Regions from separate parts of the Desemzia sp. C1 genome, predicted to be linked through region 3. Evidence: riboswitches for the same ligand, from Rfam matches in the RefSeq annotation. Region 3 holds a riboswitch; each other region holds the start of a gene.
The links. Region 3 has a riboswitch for lysine ahead of LMF32_RS03605 (diaminopimelate dehydrogenase). Riboswitches for the same ligand answer to the same signal wherever they lie in the genome.
Positions count from the first base shown of each region.

Region 1 (4,869 bases), 520 kb from region 3:
TGAGTATCTTTTTCCCAGTGGGGTGGATTAGTTCTTGCAAAATCGATGATGGCAGCTCGGTTTCCATTGATGCCGGCAGCTTTGGCATAAATATCAATGGTTTCCTTTGAGTCGCCATCCATATCAATCGTATAAGTGTAAAAAAGATTTTCAAAGTTTCCGTCTAATGTAATGGTCCAAACGTTGTTTTCAAGAGTTAAAGGGTAAGAATCAAGCAATGAATCGTCATGGATATCGCCAGTTTGATAAAGATTGACAGCAACCTTCTCAGCAAGCGGCGACCACACTTTGAAGCGAGTGTGTGTTAGAGAATAAGTGGCACCTAAATCGTCTCCGTAATAAGCATTGTTTTCCAAGTAAGTTATCTTGTCTTCTAGAGTCGTGATATGATCAGTCATGAATGAACTTCCTTTCTCGCTTGAAGTAGGGGAGGACCCTTATTTAGTTTCTTTTCTACAGTTTAGCATTTTCTGAATGAAAAAGCTGTCAAAAAAAACATGAACTGGGAAACAACACCAGTTCATGTTTTAAAGTAATTAAGCTGGGTCTTCTGTTTTTCCTAAGTAATAGGTTAACAAGAAGCACAGTCCTGCAAATAACAATCCAAGAATTAAAAAGAGGACAGCGTTCGAGCTTTGGAGATCAGCTAATGCATTTGTATTATACAAAATAGCAAAAGGCGAAGCTAAAACTAATCCCAAAATCCCGCTATATGTTAAAGCAGGTTGGTTTTTAAACAAGTATTCAATCAATTTGCTGATAAGAAAGATCCCAGCTAAAACGCCTATGCCAAATGGGAATAAAATTCCTGTGTAATGCAATAGTTGTTCTATATTCATAGAAGTCAAGGCGCTAAAAAATCCAGTGACTGAATTTAGAATACCGTAATAATAACCAAGAACCATCAGTACAAGCGACCCGCTAACTCCTGGCACGACCATCGTAGCCGAAGCAACGACTCCGACAAAGAACATTTTAATAATAGATCCAAAAGACAGAGTGATCGTTGACATCGTATTTCCTTCTGCTTGAACTAATGCAAGGCCGACAACGAGAGCAAAAAACACAAGAAATAACGCAATGTGGGAGAAAGAAATGTTCTTTTTATCTTGACGTAAAGCAAGCAAAAAGGATTTTGTCAAAATCGGGATCCCACCCAAAATCAACCCAATAAAAGCTAGTGCTGTCGGTAAAGTGTACTGGCTGAGCAACACTTCAATCAAATAAGAAAACCCAATAATACCTAAAACCAGACCTATACCTAAAGGCAGCAACACCCTCATGCTTTTTTTCCAATTTTTAGCCAAATGCGTAATCGAATAAATCAAATCATCATAAATACCTAATGAGACCGCCATAGTCCCTCCACTAACACCTGGAATAATATTTGCTATTCCCATTAACATTCCTTTTAAAATCATCCATATATAACTCATCATCGATCTCCTTTATTTATGGTAAAATACATAAAACAATTGTACGGAAATCTCGAGTAGATAGCAATAATTCTTTCAAATTGCTGTTTTTTCAGAATTGGAAGTCAGAATTAGAATGATCACAGGAATAGGGTAGAAAAGGATACATGTGCTAAAATAAGATTTTAGAAATTATTTTGGAGGAGTTAACAGAGTGGATCATAAAAAGGAAGATCATACAGCTAAATGGAAAGATAGAGTAGGTCAAATCGTGTTAGTTTTGCTTGGTATATCTGTTATCTATGCTGTGTATATGTTGTTTACGGCCCCTTCAGGTGTGCCAGATAACGGATTTGAAAAAGTAAAGAGCGATTACGTACTGACATTATTGCAATGTTTAGTAGGTGTTATCGTGATGTTTATTCCGTCTGTTATTGAGAAAAAGTTTTTAGTGGATATTCCAGATGTGATGGAAATGCTTTATTTTGTGTTTTTGTTTTGTGCTATTTATTTGGGAGAAGTGAGAGATTTTTATTACCGCATTCCAAGCTGGGATCTGATTCTTCACATGTTTAGTGGAGCTATGCTGGGTGCATTAGGTTTTGTTTTGGTCAGTTTCTTCAATGATTCCGAAAAAGTGAATATGCAGTTAAGCCCAATTTTTGTCACTTTATTTGCTTTTTGTTTTGCGCTGGCAGCCGGAACGTTATGGGAAATATATGAATTTTTAGCTGATGGTCTTTTAGGGACGAATATGCAAAAATTTATTACAGCTGATAGAGAAGTGCTGGTTGGACGTGACGCTTTAGCAGATACGATGGAAGATTTGATTGTCGATGCATTGAGTTCTCTGGCAGTTTGTATTATAGGTTTTTTTACATTAAAAAAGAAAGTAAATCGTTAGAAAAATAACGCTGTCTAGGCAACTTGATTGCAACTAGTTCGTAAAGTCGTAGAGGTGGCACGATGAAATGACTTGAAAGGATGAATTGCCGAAGTTAACAGCGATGCCAATTGTTGTTTGCTGGGGGTAAGCAGAAAATGTTTATCACTGTCATAAATTTTTGCAAAAATTTGTGGAGGACTATTAACGAACGGATACATGACGTCTATTAGAGATAACATAATGCCTCGAGTTGAATAGAACTCAAGGCATTTTTTTGTGTCTAAAAGAAGGGGAGTTTAAAGGTTGAAGAAAAATATTTTGATCGGGATAGTCGTCATTGCTTTTGTGGCAATAACTTTAGCGACTGATTTTACAACAGGTGCAGATGGTGCAATCCAATTTGGGTGGTTTTCATTAGTTCCTCCAGTAGTGTCCATACTATTAGCATTTATAACCAAAAACGTTCTGATTTCATTATTTTTAGGAATCTTTGCAGGGGCTTTCGTTTTGCATTCTGTGGATGGTTCGATTTTCAGCGCAATCGTGCAGTCATTTTTAAGCATTGTGGAGTACAGTTTAACGTCACTTGCAGATCGATACAATGCAGGGATTATTTTACAAGTTTTAGTCATCGGAGGACTGATTGCCTTAATGACTAAAATGGGCGGGACAAAAGCTGTAGCAAATGCTTTAGCAAATAAAGCTAAAGGTCCTATCAGTGCTCAAGTGATATCTTGGATATTAGGGCTGCTGCTCTTTTTTGATGATTATGCTAATGCCTTAATCGTTGGACCCGTTATGCGACCGGTAACAGATGAAAAGAAAATTTCTCGTGAAAAATTGGCTTTCGTTGTTGATGCTACTGCAGCCCCTGTAGCAGGTATCGCATTGATTTCAACATGGGTAGGTTACGAAGTAGGGTTGATTCAAGATGGCTACGAAGCTATCGGACAAAACGTAAATGCGTATAGTATTTTCTTAGAAACGATCCCTTATCGCTTTTACAATATTCTAATGCTGTTGTTTGTGGTCTGTACAGCATTGTTTTTAAGAGAATTTGGCCCAATGTTGAAAGCCGAGAGAAGAGCTAGAAAATACGATGCAACGAATGAAGAAGAAATTGATCCTCATGCAATGTCCAGTGAGTTGGATGAAATGAAACCTGCTAAAGGGGTCAAATTAAGTATTTGGAATGCGATAGTGCCTGTTGGTACGCTGATCGTCACTTCTTTGATCGGTTTTTACTTTAATGGATACAACACTATTATGTCTGGCGAAGATGCAGCATTGATTGCGGACCTGAAAAACAGTCCATTTTCTTTTACAGGGATTCAAGAAGCGTTCGGTGCTTCTGATGCCAGTGTGGTTTTATTCCAAGCAGCCTTATTTGCTAGTATAGTGGCCATGGTGATGGGGGTACATCAAAAAGCCTTTACTTGGGGAGAAGCCGTTGATACTTGGATTGGCGGTATGAAGTCTCTAGTAGTTACAGGAGCGATCTTATTGATGGCGTGGTCTCTAAGTGCTTCGATCACTGATTTAGGTACTGCCCAATTTCTAGTCTCTTCATTGTCTGATACGATGCCGGCGTTCCTATTGCCATCGGTTATTTTTATCTCAGGCTCAGTCATTTCCTTTGCAACAGGAACCTCTTATGGAACGATGGGGATCTTGATGCCGTTAGCTATTCCATTAGCAGCTGGCTTATCTGGAGATCCGCAGTTTATTGTCCTTTCAGCTGGGGCTGTTTTGACAGGAGCAATATTTGGCGATCATTGTTCACCGATCTCAGATACAACAATCTTGTCTTCTATGGGAGCTAGTGTAAACCATATTGATCATGTGCAAACACAAACGCCTTATGCGCTTACGGTAGGAACCATATCCGTTCTATTCGGCTTCCTTCCAGCAGGTTTAGGTATGCCGATTTGGATTATTTTACCTATTTCCATCCTAGTAACCATCGGAGTTGTTTACTTTATTGGTAAACCCATAGAAGAACCAGTTACTCAAAAATAAAAACAGTCAAACTAGATAAAACAGTACAAGTACTATTCTAATGGAAACTTGTACTGTTTGTTTGTTTCATCATTGTTACCCTTGGTGAAAAAATGGTTGACATTCATTCTCTGAAAAGTAAACTAGAATCAGTAAATGAATGCAAGGAGTGTCAACATGACGACAAAAGAAAAGGTATTAATGTATTTGATCGAGCACAAAGGTGAAGTCATTTCAGGTCAGGAATTAGCTGACAAATTAGCTATCTCAAGAACTTCTATTTGGAAAGCAATCAAAACGTTGCAGACAGAAGGGTATCAAATCGAGGCCACAACCAATAAGGGGTACTTGTTGGCTCATGAACCAGATGTGTTGTCTAAATCATTTTTATATTCCCAATTGACTGACAAACCAGACGTTTTAGAAGTACATAAACAAGTTGGATCGACAAATGATGAGGCAAAAAAATTAGTCACTGAACGGTTTGTTGGAAAAGGAGTCCTATTAGCAGAAGAGCAAACGAACGGCCGAGGACGATTGGGTCGGCAATTTTACTCCCCTACTCAAACA
Region 1 covers NZ_JAJIZP010000003.1:1,160,394-1,165,262, forward strand. The annotation lists gene pulA (type I pullulanase) at 1-398, opposite strand, end outside; gene LMF32_RS06045 (DUF368 domain-containing protein) at 537-1,436, opposite strand; gene LMF32_RS06050 (hypothetical protein) at 1,630-2,319, shown strand; lysine riboswitch at 2,339-2,510, shown strand; gene LMF32_RS06055 (Na+/H+ antiporter NhaC family protein) at 2,605-4,320, shown strand; gene LMF32_RS06060 (biotin--[acetyl-CoA-carboxylase] ligase) at 4,477-4,869, shown strand, end outside.
Region 1: it holds a riboswitch for lysine, as region 3 does, so the genes downstream of both, LMF32_RS06055 (Na+/H+ antiporter NhaC family protein) here and LMF32_RS03605 (diaminopimelate dehydrogenase) in region 3, are expected to answer to the same signal.

Region 2 (4,869 bases), 490 kb from region 3:
AACCCATTTCATGCGTGACGATGACCATCGTCAAACCTGTTTCTGCTAAGTGTTTCATAGTTTTCAAAACTTCTCCGACGATTTCTGGATCCAAAGCAGAAGTCGGCTCATCAAACAGCATAACGTCTGGATTCATAGACAGAGCCCGTGCAATAGCTACACGCTGTTTTTGTCCCCCAGAAAGTTGATCCGGTTTAGCATTGACGTATCTTTCCATATCAACTAGTTGCAGGTTTTCTTGAGCAATTTTTTCTGCTTCCTCACGATCTCTTTTCAATACAGTTACTTGTCCAGTGACACAGTTCTCCAAAACGTTCATGTTATTGAACAAGTTGAAAGATTGGAATACCATGCCTAGATTTTTACGGTATTTTGGCAAACTGTATCCTTTTTTCAGAACATTTTCACCTTTATAAATGATTTCTCCGCTGGTTGGTTTTTCTAATAAATTTATGCAGCGAAGCAGTGTAGATTTTCCTGACCCGGAAGAGCCGATAATAGTAACAACTTCCCCTTTAGTAACGGAAAGGCTGATATCTTTCAAGACTTCGTTTTTTCCAAAATTCTTTTTTAAATGATTAATTTCGATAGTTGCTGACACGAGAAGACCTCCTTATTCCTCAGGATTTAATTCATCAAGCATGGCATATTCACTTGGACCATCAATTTTTCGTTCGACCAGACGCAAGAGCTGAGTTGCTGAAATTGTTAAGACAAGATAGATAACACCAACGATCGTAAAGGTCTGGAAGTATTGGTAGTTAGTACCCGCAGCGGTTGTTCCTTGGAAGAACAAGTCAGCAACACTAATAACACTCAGAACAGCCGTGTCTTTAATATTGATAATGATCTCATTACCCGTTGCCGGCAGGATATTCCGCATTACTTGGGGAAGGACAACCTTGATCATTGTTTGGCCATGTGTCATTCCAATGGCTTGAGCAGCTTCAGTTTGACCTTTGTCAACAGCGAAGATACCCCCTCTGACGATTTCAGACATATACGCTCCAGTATTGATCGACACAATCAACAACGCTGCAACTGTCCGGTTCATAGAGACACCAAAGGCTAATGCCGTTCCATAATAAATGACCATTGCTTGCACGATCATGGGAGTTCCACGAAAGACTTCAATATAGATAGTCAAAAGTCCATGAACAATTTTTTGGAGGAAACGGCTAAATGGATTTTCAGCAGAGGGCAGTGAACGGAAAATACCAATGAGCAATCCAATCAGCAACCCAACAATAGTTGAAAATACAGCGATAAAAAGAGTCAGACCTGTTCCACGAAGAAAGAGGATACCATATTCATCTAAAATGTTTCTAAAATCACTAAGCAACCCTTCATCTGAATCAGATTCTGCAGTTTCGCCATCAGGTACTTCTTCTACTGCAGCAGGTTGCTCTTTAATGGCAGTGTCCATTAATTCTGTACGTTCATCTTCGGAAATGGTTGCGATGATTTCATTGATTCGTTCAAGATCTGGATCTCCTTGACGCATTCCAATAGCCACTTGCACGTCTTCGGGATTGGTTTGGAATCCTTCTCCCTCATCAAATTCCACCATGGTTAAGTCTGGATTAGCACCAGTAGCTGTTATCCCTTCAGGACGTTCGCTAACGTAACCGTCAATGACACCTGAAGCAAGGGAAGTACGCATGGCCGAAAAATCTTTCATGGCTTGTTCTTTTTGTACATCGGGTATTTGATCAATAACAGTGTAATGAAACGTACTCTGTTGGGCAGTGATTTTTGCGTTAGAAAGATCAGACAGGTTGCGTGCATCGGCAAATGGACTGTCTTTTCGAGTGACTACCACTAAATCTGACTCATAATAGGCATCGGTAAAGTCGATTTGCTCACGGCGTTCTTCAGTTGGAGACATTCCGGCAATAACGGCATCAATCGTTCCAGACTGCAACGCAGGAACCAGGCCATCCCATTGGACTTTGACAATGACTAATTCTTTGCCTAATCCGTCTGCGATTTTTTTCGCGATCTGAACGTCATATCCACCAGCATAAGCAGACCCTTCCTCTCCAAAAATAGGAATAGCACCGTTATCTGGAGATGTCTGTGTCCAATTAAAAGGTGCATAACTGGCTTCTAAACCAACCCGAAATTCATTATCTGGACTTTGTTCTTGTGCTTTCACCGTTAGAGGTTGTGCTAAAGAGACAAAGCAAATGACACTTAGTAGTAAAAGTAAAATATTTTTTTTCAAATGACTCATTCCTTTCACGAGGTCTGAACAAATGATAGAAAAAAAGGTACAAAAAAAGCCATCGTCCATGATTGGAAAATGGCTGAAGACTTTACGTCGGCAAACCTTTTACAAGCATAGCGCAACTCAGCAATAGCTGAGACAGTTTACAAATTGTTCATTTGCAACCCAACAAAATGTTCAAGCAAGAATCATTTTGTTTCGGCGATGTCCCCTAGCTCTGCTTCACAGTGTTGCCTCACTCAGCAGGATTAATGAACCTCGCGACCTCTATCAAAATATTAAGGATACTCGTATTTAATTGGTGATCTTTATAAGATTTTAGAAGAAAACTATGCAGTTGTCAATTTTTTATTGTAAAATTTTCCATCTTGTAGTTATTAAGTAAAGACGAGACTGTTTATTTACGCGTCTTTATAAAAACTATTTTAGTTTTAAGGAATTCAATAAACTCTTTAAATGCGACAAAAATTCACCGTTCAAAGCCAACAAGGAAGTGGCGAAGACAGTATGTCACAGCTTCACGAATCGATCGTAACTTATTAACATCAAATAGTATACAATCTGGTTTTTATGCAAATACTAGAACTGAAAAGAGTTGACTAAATACATTTATTTTTAATTCTAAATTCATGAGAAACATACGTCTAAAAATTTCAGGAGAAACATGGGAGTGCTTGTAGCCTTAGGACATGATCTTTGGCTCGAGGTGGTCCCATGGCTGTCTATAATTCCCCTATAAGTCGGAAGAAATTTTGTTAGAAATTAAAGAAAACAAAAAATCCCCTGCCGAATAGCAGGGGATAGAATAATTAGTATTTAGCTAATTTTTCTTGAAGACCTGGTACATCTGATTCACGACAGTACACAAAATGTCCTGGTGCGATTTCTCTCAGCTTTTCTTCTTCGCCATTTGAAGGACGAGGAGTGTAAGCAAAGCGAGTACGATTGCGTTCGTAATCTGGATCAGGCAATGGAATAGCTGAAAGCAGACTTTCTGTATATGGATGCAATGGTTTGTTGTATACGTCATCAGCAGGTGCTAATTCAACGATTTTACCAAAGTACATTACACCGATACGGTCACTAATGTATTTCACCATAGACAAGTCATGTGCAATAAACAAGAACGTTAATTTTTGTTTTTTCTGCAATTCCATCAACAAGTTGACTACTTGCGCTTGGATAGACACATCAAGAGCAGAAATCGGCTCATCCGCAATGATCATTTTAGGATCCACTGCTAAAGCACGAGCGATTCCGATACGTTGACGTTGTCCACCTGAAAATTCATGCGGGTAACGAGAAGAGTGGTCTTTGTTTAATCCAACTAATTCCAGCAATTCTTCTACACGAGCAGTAACTTCTTCTTCGCTGTTGGCTAATTTATGAATCTCAATTCCTTCAGCAATGATATCTCTTACTTTCATACGAGGATTCAAAGAAGCATAAGGGTCTTGGAAAATCATTTGCATGTTTTTACGAAAGTCTAATTGATCTTTTCTTCCGTGTAAAGAATGAACTTTAGTACCATCAAAGTAAATTTCACCGTCAGTTGGGTCGTACAAACGAATGATCGTACGTCCAGTTGTCGTTTTCCCACAACCAGATTCCCCTACAAGCCCGAAAGTTTCACCTTCATAAATATCGAAAGAAACATCGTCAATGGCTTTGACTTCATTTTTAGAACCAACGTTAAAGTACTGTTTTAAGTTTTTTACTTCTAAAAGTTTTTTACGATTAGTATCTTGGCTCATTTACTTCTCCTCTCGAATCACGTTCAGTTGTGATTTCATCAACTGAAAGATTGCCTTGTTCTTGATCGATCTCAACATCTTGACCGCTCAGTTTTGTCAGGTCGCTTGACGGAGCAAGGTCCACTTGCTTAGCACGGAAGCCGTTTTGACGGGCTACGATACCAGCTGGAGGAGTAACTTTTGGAGCATCCGGATGTAATAACCAAGTTGCTGCAAAATGAGTGTCAGATAATTTGAATAAAGGCGGTTCGTACATTGTATCTACTTTCAACGCATACTCGCTACGAGGAGCAAATGCATCACCCTTAGGAGGATTCAACAAGTCTGGAGGTGTTCCAGGAATAGCGTACAAATAACCACTTGTTTCTAAAGTAGGCATAGAACTTAATAGTCCCCAAGTGTAAGGGTGTTGTGGATTGTAGAAAATCTCGTCAACCGTTCCCACTTCCACAAATTTACCAGCGTACATAACAGCTACACGGTCTGCAACGTTTGCTACAACACCTAAATCATGAGTGATAAAGATGATAGACGTTTTGATTTTTTGTTGCAATTCTTTCATTAATTCTAAGATTTGAGCTTGAATGGTTACATCAAGAGCAGTAGTTGGTTCATCAGCAATCAAAATATCAGGGTTGCAACCTAATGCAATCGCAATAACGATACGTTGACGTTGGCCACCTGAAAATTGATGAGGGTATTGCTTCATTCTTTTTTCAGGGTTTGGAATACCAACCAAACGCAATAATTCTTCCGCTTTTTTGTAAGCTTCGTCTTTAGATACGTTTTGATGTTTCAAAATAGGCTCAGCAATTTGTTTACCAATTTTTTGAGTAGGATTCAAAGAAGTCATTGGATCTTGGAAGATCATAGCAATCTCTGAAC
Region 2 covers NZ_JAJIZP010000003.1:1,138,025-1,142,893, forward strand. The annotation lists gene LMF32_RS05960 (amino acid ABC transporter ATP-binding protein) at 1-601, opposite strand, end outside; gene LMF32_RS05965 (ABC transporter permease subunit) at 614-2,191, opposite strand; lysine riboswitch at 2,337-2,508, opposite strand; gene LMF32_RS05970 (ATP-binding cassette domain-containing protein) at 3,040-3,984, opposite strand; gene LMF32_RS05975 (ABC transporter ATP-binding protein) at 3,968-4,869, opposite strand, start outside.
Region 2: it holds a riboswitch for lysine, as region 3 does, so the genes downstream of both, LMF32_RS05965 (ABC transporter permease subunit) here and LMF32_RS03605 (diaminopimelate dehydrogenase) in region 3, are expected to answer to the same signal.

Region 3 (4,869 bases):
TGGCTTCTTTGTCTTCTTCAGTTAAAGCAAAATCGAAGATAGATAAATTCTCTTCCATCCGTTCTGGTTTTACAGTCTTCGCTAATACAATAACATCCTGCTCGACCAGCCATCGAATAATCACTTGAGCCACCGTTTTGTTATATTTAGCCCCAATAGCTGCTAAAACGGGATTTTGGAATAAGTTGTTTTTCCCTTCAGCAAATGGTGCCCATGCTTCTGAAACGATTCCCTCAGCTCTTAACAATTCGAGCGTTTCACTTTGCTGATGATAAGGATTGATTTCAATCTGATTTACTGCGGGAGTTGTTTTATTGAATTGGGATAAGTCGACAGCTTTAGCAACTGAAAAATTACTGACTCCAATAGCCCGAATTTTACCCTCTTCCTGTAACTTTTCCATTGCTCGCCAAGCACCATATGTGTCATTATATGGTTGGTGCAAAAGCAGTAAATCAACATACTCCAAATTCAATCTGTCTAAAGAACGTTTGAATGACTCCAATACACCATCATAAGTCGTATTACTGATCCAAATTTTTGTAGTAATGAACAACTCTTCTCTTGAAACACCCGATTTTTTGATTCCTCTCCCAACAGCTTCTTCATTCAAATAGCTTTGAGCTGTATCGATATGTCGATATCCTGCTTTTATGGCATTTATAACTGACTCTTCTGCTTCTTGCGGATCTGTGATTTGAAAAGTTCCGAATCCTAAAATAGGAACCTTTACTCCATTGTTTAATTTTATTGTTTGCATACAGCACTTTCCTTTCTTTACTAAAATTGATTTCGCTTACATTTAAATGTAGATACCATCTATTTCTACTGTAAACTATAGAGTGTACTCCATAGCAAGTACTTTCTTCTCTTCATTTCTATTTTTATTCCATTTCTTTAACATGAGCCATTTCCCATAACTGTTCGATGTCTTTCTCTTCTACAGAACCAGCTTGAAATTGCGCTACATGCTCATCATAAGTAGCAATCTTATGGATCAGCAAATCCCGTGCCTGTTCCATCTCAACAATACGAGCTTCTATCTGTTGGAGTTGATTAGAAAGAATTTCTTTCTGCGCTTTTGAAACGTCTTCGGTAGATTGAGCTAATGTTGCAAATTCAATCATCGATTCGATAGATAACCCTGCTTTACGTAAACTTTTTGCTAAAAAAATCCAATTCAAATCCATTGTCGTATAATTCCGATACCCATTTTTATCCCTTTTGACAGGCGGAATGACACCGACTCTTTCATAATACCTTAACGTATCTATCGATAACTCAAACATCTTTGCTGCACTTTTAATGTTCATCTTTCAACCTCCTAAACATTCATACTAACTAGTATTATAAACTATGGAGTTTACTCCATACCAACAAATATAAATGGTTGATGAAATGAAAAAAAGCAATCTCTTTGGTCACTACAAGAGATTGCTTTTTAACTACTGTAACTAACGCTCACATTCCATCGTATCTTCGGTCTTTCACGAAAGCGGCTGCTTCTAGATCCTCTGCCATTTTAAATCCTTGGCGTTTGTAGAAAGAAATAGTACTTTCTGTTCGATCCGTTAACAGCAGATTTTGATTGACCTTAGGATACTTGTTGAGTACTCGATCAAGCAGCTCGCCGCCAATTCCTTGGTGTTGAAAATCGGGTTTCACCAATAGATCTTGTACAAATAAAATCGTCTCTTTATCAGTAATATACCTAACTAATCCAATCAATTCCTGTTCTTTATACGCAGTGATTATAAAAGAATTTCGGATGCCTCTTAACAGTTTTTCCATGTCTTTCGTATAAGCGGACCACCCCACTGAATCGTATAAAGCATGAACAGCTTTTTCCGGCAGATGTTGGTTTTCTTTAAAGATAATTGTCATGTTGTTTTCTCCTCTGATTTTATTTTTTCTTAATAATCAGTAGAAGATTTCATACAGCAACGTCATTTAAGCCCTCCTTAAAGCAGTTCTTTCCGCAACTCTGCTCCTGATTTTGGAGAAAGATACGCTGGTGCGATATCAAAAACCGTTTTGGCGCCGTATTGTTTTTCTTGTGCTAAACGATAGGCTGCTCGAGCATAAGCAATAGCTGCAGCTGCAGTGAATTGAGGATTGCTGTCCAAATCTAAGCTGAATTCATAAACAGCCATATTCGCTTCATCAGTATACCCTCGACGAATCACACGTCCGCCATGCGGCATCCCTGTATGCTGCTGGTAGAACTCTGCTTCATTTATAAAATGAACTTCTGATTCGTATTCTGCAAAATAATCTTTCATCGTTTGGATGTCTTTTGTGATGCCTTCTTTATCTGCACCTTCTTCAGGCACAATATAGCACACTCGTTTATGAGAAGAGGTTTTTGTGTAAGAAACTTCTTTCCCTTCTTTGATTTCCGTGATCAAATCGTCATTAGGAAGAGTATATTGTACCCCTAATTTAACACCCGCTACTCGTCTGATAGCGTCACTGTGCCCTTGGCTGACCCCTTTGCCCCAGAACGTATATGTTTCTCCTTTGGGCAATACAGATTCCGCTACCAATCGATTCAATGAAAACAAACCAGGATCCCATCCAGTCGCAATCACTCCTACTGTCTGATTGGTTAGTGCTGTTTCATTGATACTGTCAAAGTGAGCCGGTATTTCAGCATGATTGTCGTAGCTGTTTACTGTGTGGAAATTCTGTTGCAGTACAGGAGCTTGGACAGGAATATCCGACTTCGATCCTCCACATAGAATCAAGACATCGATCTTATCTTTAAAATCAGTGATTTCGTCCAACTGATAAACTGCTGCATTACTCGGCACTTGTGCAGGATCTCTTCGTGTGAAGACACCTGTTAGTTCCATATCCGGGTTCAAGGCCAACTCCGTCTCTACCCCTTTTCCTAAATTACCATACCCTACAATACCAATTTTGATCGCCATCGTGTTTCCCCTTTCCAAATCCCTTATTGAATAATTGTTCATGAAAATAAACAAAAAATCATGAGCAAAAGGCACCCATGATTTTCTCCTTCTGCCCTCAATATAAGCAGTTCTTCGCATTTGAGATGGGCATCTCAAAGTTGACAGTACCATACTTATTTAATATGATCCCAATGCTTTCTAGCATTTCGGCGACTGCACCTTTCGACAAGCTACTCTTTACAACCGCGACCTCTATCTTATATCGACTATTCTGTTTAATTTTCTTAACCCTAACACACGGTTTTTTAGAAATCAACTCATTCCTGTGGAGCGGAATGTGGCAACCAACAGATACTTACTAAAACACAACATGTAGTATTTAAGTAATTAAAAAAGTTATACATATGGTGTTTTTTTAGTTGTTATTTATTTTTTTAGCGGTAAAATAAAGAATAGATCATATAGAAAGCAGGAAGTCATATGTCACCACATCAAAAAAATGCAGTCTTACATAACCCTTTAACTGTCCAAAAAAATGACGGTCATTTAGAACCGTATCAATCTTCTAAATTGAAACGTTCGCTTTTAAAAGCTGCCCGTTTGGCGGACACTACAGAGTTATCCGATTTTAATGCTCTCGATTTGCTTAATGAAATAGAAAATTCTCTTTATTTTGAAGAAGAGGAAGTTGTTTCAACACTTTATTTAGATAGTCTTGTGAAAAAAGTTCTATCATTAAAAGGGTATCAAGCAACTTTAGAACACTACCAAGAATTCCAATCGAGTAAGCAACGTTCCCGCCATCAAAACCGAGATATCGATTATATGATTACTAAATTGTTGGCAAAAGATAAGACAGTAGTCAACGAAAACGCCAATAAAGACAGCAATGTATTCAACACCCAGCGCGATTTGACCGCCGGAATAGTGGCAAAAACGATTGGTATACGTTTATTGCCTAAATCGGTTGCCAATGCCCACGAAAAAGGCGACATCCATTATCATGATTTGGATTACACACCCTACTCTCCTTTAAGCAACTGCTGCTTGATCGACTTTGAGAATATGTTCGCTCAAGGGTTCAAAATAGGGAATGCTGAAGTAGAAAGTCCTCGTTCTATCCAAACAGCAGCTGCCCAAACGGCTCAGATCATTGCAAATGTGGCTTCCAGTCAATACGGCGGCTGCAGCTTTGACCGGATCGATGAAGTGTTGGCTCCCTATGCACAACTCAATCATCAAAAGCATCAATCAGAAGCTGAAAAATGGATCTCAGATCCTGAAAAGAAACAAGCTTACGTAACAGAACGAACTCAAAAAGACATTTATGACGCGATGCAAAGTTTAGAATATGAAATCAATACGCTTTATACTTCCCAAGGTCAAACACCTTTTACTAGTATTGGTTTTGGTTTAGGAACGAATTTGTTTGAAAGAGAAATCCAAAAAGCTATTCTCCAGATTCGAATCCAAGGCTTAGGGAAAGAAAAGCGGACAGCCATTTTCCCAAAACTGATCTTTACGTTAAAACGCGGATTGAACTTAAGCCCGAGCGACCCTAATTATGATATCAAACAGTTAGCCATAGAATGTTCTACTCAACGAATGTATCCGGATGTTTTGAGTTACGACAAAATTGTGGAGTTGACTGGAAGCTTCAAAGCGCCTATGGGTTGCCGATCATTCTTACAAGGATGGAAGAATGAACAAGGACAAGACATTACAGCTGGCCGTATGAATTTGGGCGTAGTGACACTGAACTTGCCTCGAATGGCTTTAGAAGCAAATGGAGACTTCTCTCTTTTTTGGACCATTTTCCGTTCTCGATTGGCTGTAGCCAAAGAAGCACTCGTTTATAAAGCTAAGCGGGTAGAAGAGGCTCTTCCTGAAAATGCGCCGATCCTTTACCAACATGGAGCATTTGGACAGCGGCTCGCTCCCGGAGAATCTGTAG
Region 3 covers NZ_JAJIZP010000003.1:644,702-649,570, forward strand. The annotation lists gene LMF32_RS03590 (aldo/keto reductase) at 1-760, opposite strand, end outside; gene LMF32_RS03595 (MerR family transcriptional regulator) at 885-1,313, opposite strand; gene LMF32_RS03600 (GNAT family N-acetyltransferase) at 1,462-1,884, opposite strand; gene LMF32_RS03605 (diaminopimelate dehydrogenase) at 1,962-2,933, opposite strand; lysine riboswitch at 3,033-3,178, opposite strand; gene nrdD (anaerobic ribonucleoside-triphosphate reductase) at 3,396-4,869, shown strand, end outside.

Region 4 (4,869 bases), 1.5 Mb from region 3:
TTTTGACATAGGCACAAAGTCATACCCGTCTTTTAGAACTTCTGCAGGAGTTTTCCGACTAGGATCGATCGAAAAGTTTTTCTCAATAAATTTCCCATACGTAAAATACCCGATAATCAATAAAGCAATACCGCCTAATAATGTGATCATGTTCTTTCCTCCTTTATTTTTTGTACACCCTTTCATTCCACAAGATAAGTGTACTCAATACTATGAGGAAAATGCCTTTTTGCAGCTGAAATAGCAAAACTGCAAGCTGAGATGCACACTTGCAGTTCTAAGATTAACTCTATTAAGACAATCCGATTTTTTCCTTGAATTCTTTCATATAGGACCGGCTTACAGGGACTTTCAATTGATTTGACATCGTCAGCTGAAAGGTGTGATTGAACCAGGGTTGAATTTCTTTTATTTTCGCGGTGTTGATCAAAAAAGAACGATGCACACGAAGAAACAGCCCGTACATTGACAGTTGTTCTTCCCAAGTATTCAATGTACCACTCAATGTGTAGTCTTTATTGTCCGTATAGAGACTGACTTCTCCATGCTGGACACTAACTGCAACGATAGAATCAACTTTTAATAAAAAGATCCGGTCTTCTACTTGGACAGGAATCGTTCCAACGTCAGGATGTTCAAAGACTCTTTCTTTTGCAGACGATTGCGTTGCTCTATGAGTTTGGGCGGCTTTTCTAACTGCTTGTTGAATACGCTCTAATGAAAAAGGTTTTAATACATAATCTCGGGCGTTTAATTCAAAAGCTTGAAGAGCATATTCGTCATAAGCCGTAGCAAAGATGATAATAGGTGGATGTTCTAAGCGACTTAACTTGTCTGCCAACGTTAACCCGCTTTCTTCCGTCAAATGGATATCCAAAAAAATCAATTCTATTGGACCTTCAATCAAACGACCTACCGCTTCTTCAATAGTCTCGGCTTCTTTAATAGACGTGATTTCAGGACACTGTCTTAATAGATAGGTCAATTCGTTTCTAGCTAATGGTTCGTCATCTACGATCAATGTATGCATGTTTTCCCTCCTCCAATTCTCTTCGTTGAATTCTGCACGATACAGTGGTTCCTTTGTGTGTTGACTGAAACTGCAGTTTTGCCGATTCTCCAAAAAGTCCGATCAAGCGTTTATTTAGATTTTCCAATGCAGATCCGGAACCTTTTTCAGAAGGAATGATCTCTTTGCCCAGTTTATCAACTAGTGCAGGATCGATTCCTACCCCATTATCACTTACACTGATTTGGATTGTTTCTTCTTCTCCATGAACATCTACCCAAACGTGATTGCCTGTTTTACGGTGTTTAAACGCGTGTCTAAAAGCGTTCTCGACCAACACTTGAATCAAGAAAGGCGGTAACAAGGTTTGTTCCAGTTCTTTGTCGTAGTCGATCGTTAATTTATACCGCCCTGGGAAGCGAGCTTCCTCTAATGTTTGAAAAGCTTCTACTTGCTGCAGTTCTTTGGTTAAAGGAATCATATTGGTTCTTGCCCCGGTTAAATTGGATCGGAAAAAATTGCTCAACTGAATCAGGAGTGTTCGAGCTTTTTCGCTATCTATACGGATCAAGGCTGAGATCGTATTGATTGAATTGAAGAAAAAATGCGGATTGACTTGAGACTGCAAAGATTTTATCTCCGCATCTTGTAAGAGTTTGCTTTGTTCTTCTATTTCACCCAATTCGATTTGTTGAGAAAAGATATTGCCTAGTCCTTCTGCTAACTGTCGTTCCACAAAAGTTAGTTTTGACGGATCCGTAAAATACAATTTTAACGTGCCGACTGTTTTATTTTTTGACTGCAAAGGAATCACAATAGCCGCTGCTAAAGGACAGTCAGAACGATTGCAGCCGATTTCCTGGCGCGAATGCGCTTCTCTTAGTTTGCCCGAACTCAACACTTGCTTAGACAGATCCGTGATGATCTCGGTAGATGGAATATGGTGATCACTGGCTGCTCCGACATGAGCTAAAATTCGATCTTGATTGGTGATACTGACAGCGTCTACTTTCATCCATTCTTTAATGGTTTTTGCAGCTTTTTCACACGATTCTTCGTTTAACCCAGAACGGAAATAAGGCAGTGTCTGATTCGTTAATTGCAACACATCGTGCGTTTGGACAGCTTTTGTCTGTTCTTCCTGCTTTAAAGTCGTGTCGATAATGGATAAGAAAACTGCTGTACCAATACTGTTGGTCAATAACATCGGCAAGGCGATAAAACGAACCAGCTCCCACGACTCGGCGAATGAACTGCCTAATAGTAAGATACACAGCATTTGAACCAACTCCATCAAAAAGCCGATTTTTATCCCGTCAACGGCAGATGGATAGTTTCCTTTTTTAACAAAGCGTCCACCGAAATGGCCTGAAAACAATCCGATCAATAAGGATGAAATAACGTAAATATGCACGTTTCCTCCTCCTTGGAAGTAGCGGACTACTGCAGATATCAGTCCTACAATCGTCCCAACGAGTGGGCCCCCGATCAATCCGGAGACACCGATCGTCAATACCCGTGTGTTCGCAAGAGCCGAGTCTGCAGATAATTGAGTGACAAATTGGTTCATGATCAGTTGATCTTTGTTGATCTCGACTCCTGTGTAATTTGAGATCAATGCAAACACACCAAAAACCATGATTAATTTGATTTTAACAGACAAATCTTTTCGGTTGGCTAAAGCTGTTTTGAAGTAAGAAATATTGATCAACAGGTAAGCTAATAAGATAATCAAACCGCTTCTTTCAAGCAGTAGGATAAATAATGACAGCATAAGCACTCCTCCAGTAAAGTAGACAAAAACTATTTTCTACTCTTAGTCTACACCATTTCTGAAAAAAATAATGGTATTTTTATGCATCAATTTATTAAAATCGGGGGAAAACGAAGGCTTTTATTAGAAACCTTTCCAAAAGATTGCAATCTTTTTAAGGATGATGTATAGTTTGTAACTGTTGATGAACTGAATATTATTCAATGTGATGTAGAGGTCGCGGTAATTAAGAGTAAGAGTATCTGAAAGGAATTATCGCCGAAGTGCTAATGTACTGGGGCTGCGCTGAATAAGCGTAGCACTGCCTAAGCAAATTGCCCAAATTTGCTATAGGAGCGCTCTTCATGTTGTGGGCAGAAGGTATAGTCTAGTATAAATAAAGCTATGGGCCCTTTTGCTCATAGCTTTTTTGTGTATTTTTTTTACTTTTTCTGCTGCCTCTTCAAAAGCATTTTAATGAATAGTATTGATTTCGATAAAATACTAGGAGGACTTATTATTATGTTGCAACAAAAAAAATCACGAATTCCACATACATTCGTGACACTACTTTCTTTTACGATCGTTATGGCGATCATGACATATGTTTTACCGGCCGGTCAATTTGAACGTGCTGAAGTTGACGGACGGACAGTGGTTATTCCTGATTCTTACACTATCGTTGAATCGAACCCACAAGGATTTTTTGATGTATTAAAATCCGTTCCAAAAGGAATGACGGAGACAGCTGACATCATTTTCTTCTTATTCATCGTAGGAGGAGCATTCCAATTGATCACAGATTCAGGTATGATCAGCTCTGGAATCAACTTATTGGTTAAAAGACTGCAAGGAAAAGAAAAATGGGTCATTCCGATTTTACTATTAGTCTTTGGTGTGTTGGGCTCTACAATGGGGCTTTCAGAAGAAACGATTGTATTTATCCCAATCGGTGTAGCCTTAGCATTGGCTCTAGGTTATGACGCCTTAGTCGGTGTATCGATTATTTCTTTAGGAGCAGCCATCGGATTTTTCGCCGGATTCATGAATCCTTTCTCTGTAGGAGTTGCTCAAGAAATTGCTGAATTGCCGTTGTTTTCTGGAGTCGGCTTTAGAATTATTATTCTTCTTTCTCTATGGGTAGCTACATCTGTATTCTTGATGCGTTACGCAGAGAAAGTAAAGAAAAATCCAGAAACAAGCTTGTTGTATGACTGCAAAGCAGGTACCCATGTGACTGCTGGAGGAATCGATTTTGAAAATCTTCCTGCTTTCACTAAAAGACATTTAGCTACATTGATTGTATTTATTGGCGGTTTTGCCATTATTGGTTACGGTGTATTCCAATACGGCTGGTTTATTGTCGAGATTGGTTCAGTTTTCCTTGGAATGGGTATTTTAACTGGATTGATTTCAAGAATGTCTCCAAGCGACATCGCAGAATCATTTGTCGTTGGAGCGAAAGAAATGGTCTTCGCTGGATTAGTTGTAGGGATCGCTCGTTCAATCTTAGTGGTTATGGAAGATGGATTGATCATTGACACATTGATCAACTATTTGTCTCATTTGATCAGTTCTCTACCGGATTCATTAGCAGTCGTTGGAATGTACATCACTCAAATCGTGATCAACTTCTTTATTCCGTCTGGAAGCGGACAAGCAGCAGCTACTATGCCAGTAATGATTCCATTAGCGGATACATTGGGTATTACACGTCAAACTGCTGTTTTAGCGTTCCAATTCGGTGATGGTTTTATGGATTCGATTATCCCAACTTCTGGTGTATTGATGGCTCAATTATCCATCGCTAAAGTATCTTATGATGTTTGGTTGAAATTCATTGGTAAATTGATGTTGATTTGGTTGGTTATGGGAATGATTTTCTTATTGATCGCGAACTACATTCAATACGGACCGTTCTAATTAAACGCAAATAAAAAGAGTGAGGCCTTTGAGCCTCACTCTTTTTTACTGTCAAACAACTTATTTTCTTTGATCAAATGAATAAGCCGTTCGGTCAGTGAAGCTGTAAAGCCCCACAAATAATGATCACTTAAATTGTAAAAAGGAATCGTGCTTTTAGGTTTTCCGAAATTGTATTGTTTTC
Region 4 covers NZ_JAJIZP010000003.1:2,184,605-2,189,473, reverse strand. The annotation lists gene LMF32_RS11050 (carbon starvation CstA family protein) at 1-150, opposite strand, end outside; gene LMF32_RS11045 (LytTR family transcriptional regulator DNA-binding domain-containing protein) at 293-1,030, opposite strand; gene LMF32_RS11040 (sensor histidine kinase) at 1,008-2,783, opposite strand; lysine riboswitch at 2,987-3,134, shown strand; gene LMF32_RS11035 (TIGR00366 family protein) at 3,285-4,685, shown strand; gene LMF32_RS11030 (CoA pyrophosphatase) at 4,721-4,869, opposite strand, start outside.
Region 4: it holds a riboswitch for lysine, as region 3 does, so the genes downstream of both, LMF32_RS11035 (TIGR00366 family protein) here and LMF32_RS03605 (diaminopimelate dehydrogenase) in region 3, are expected to answer to the same signal.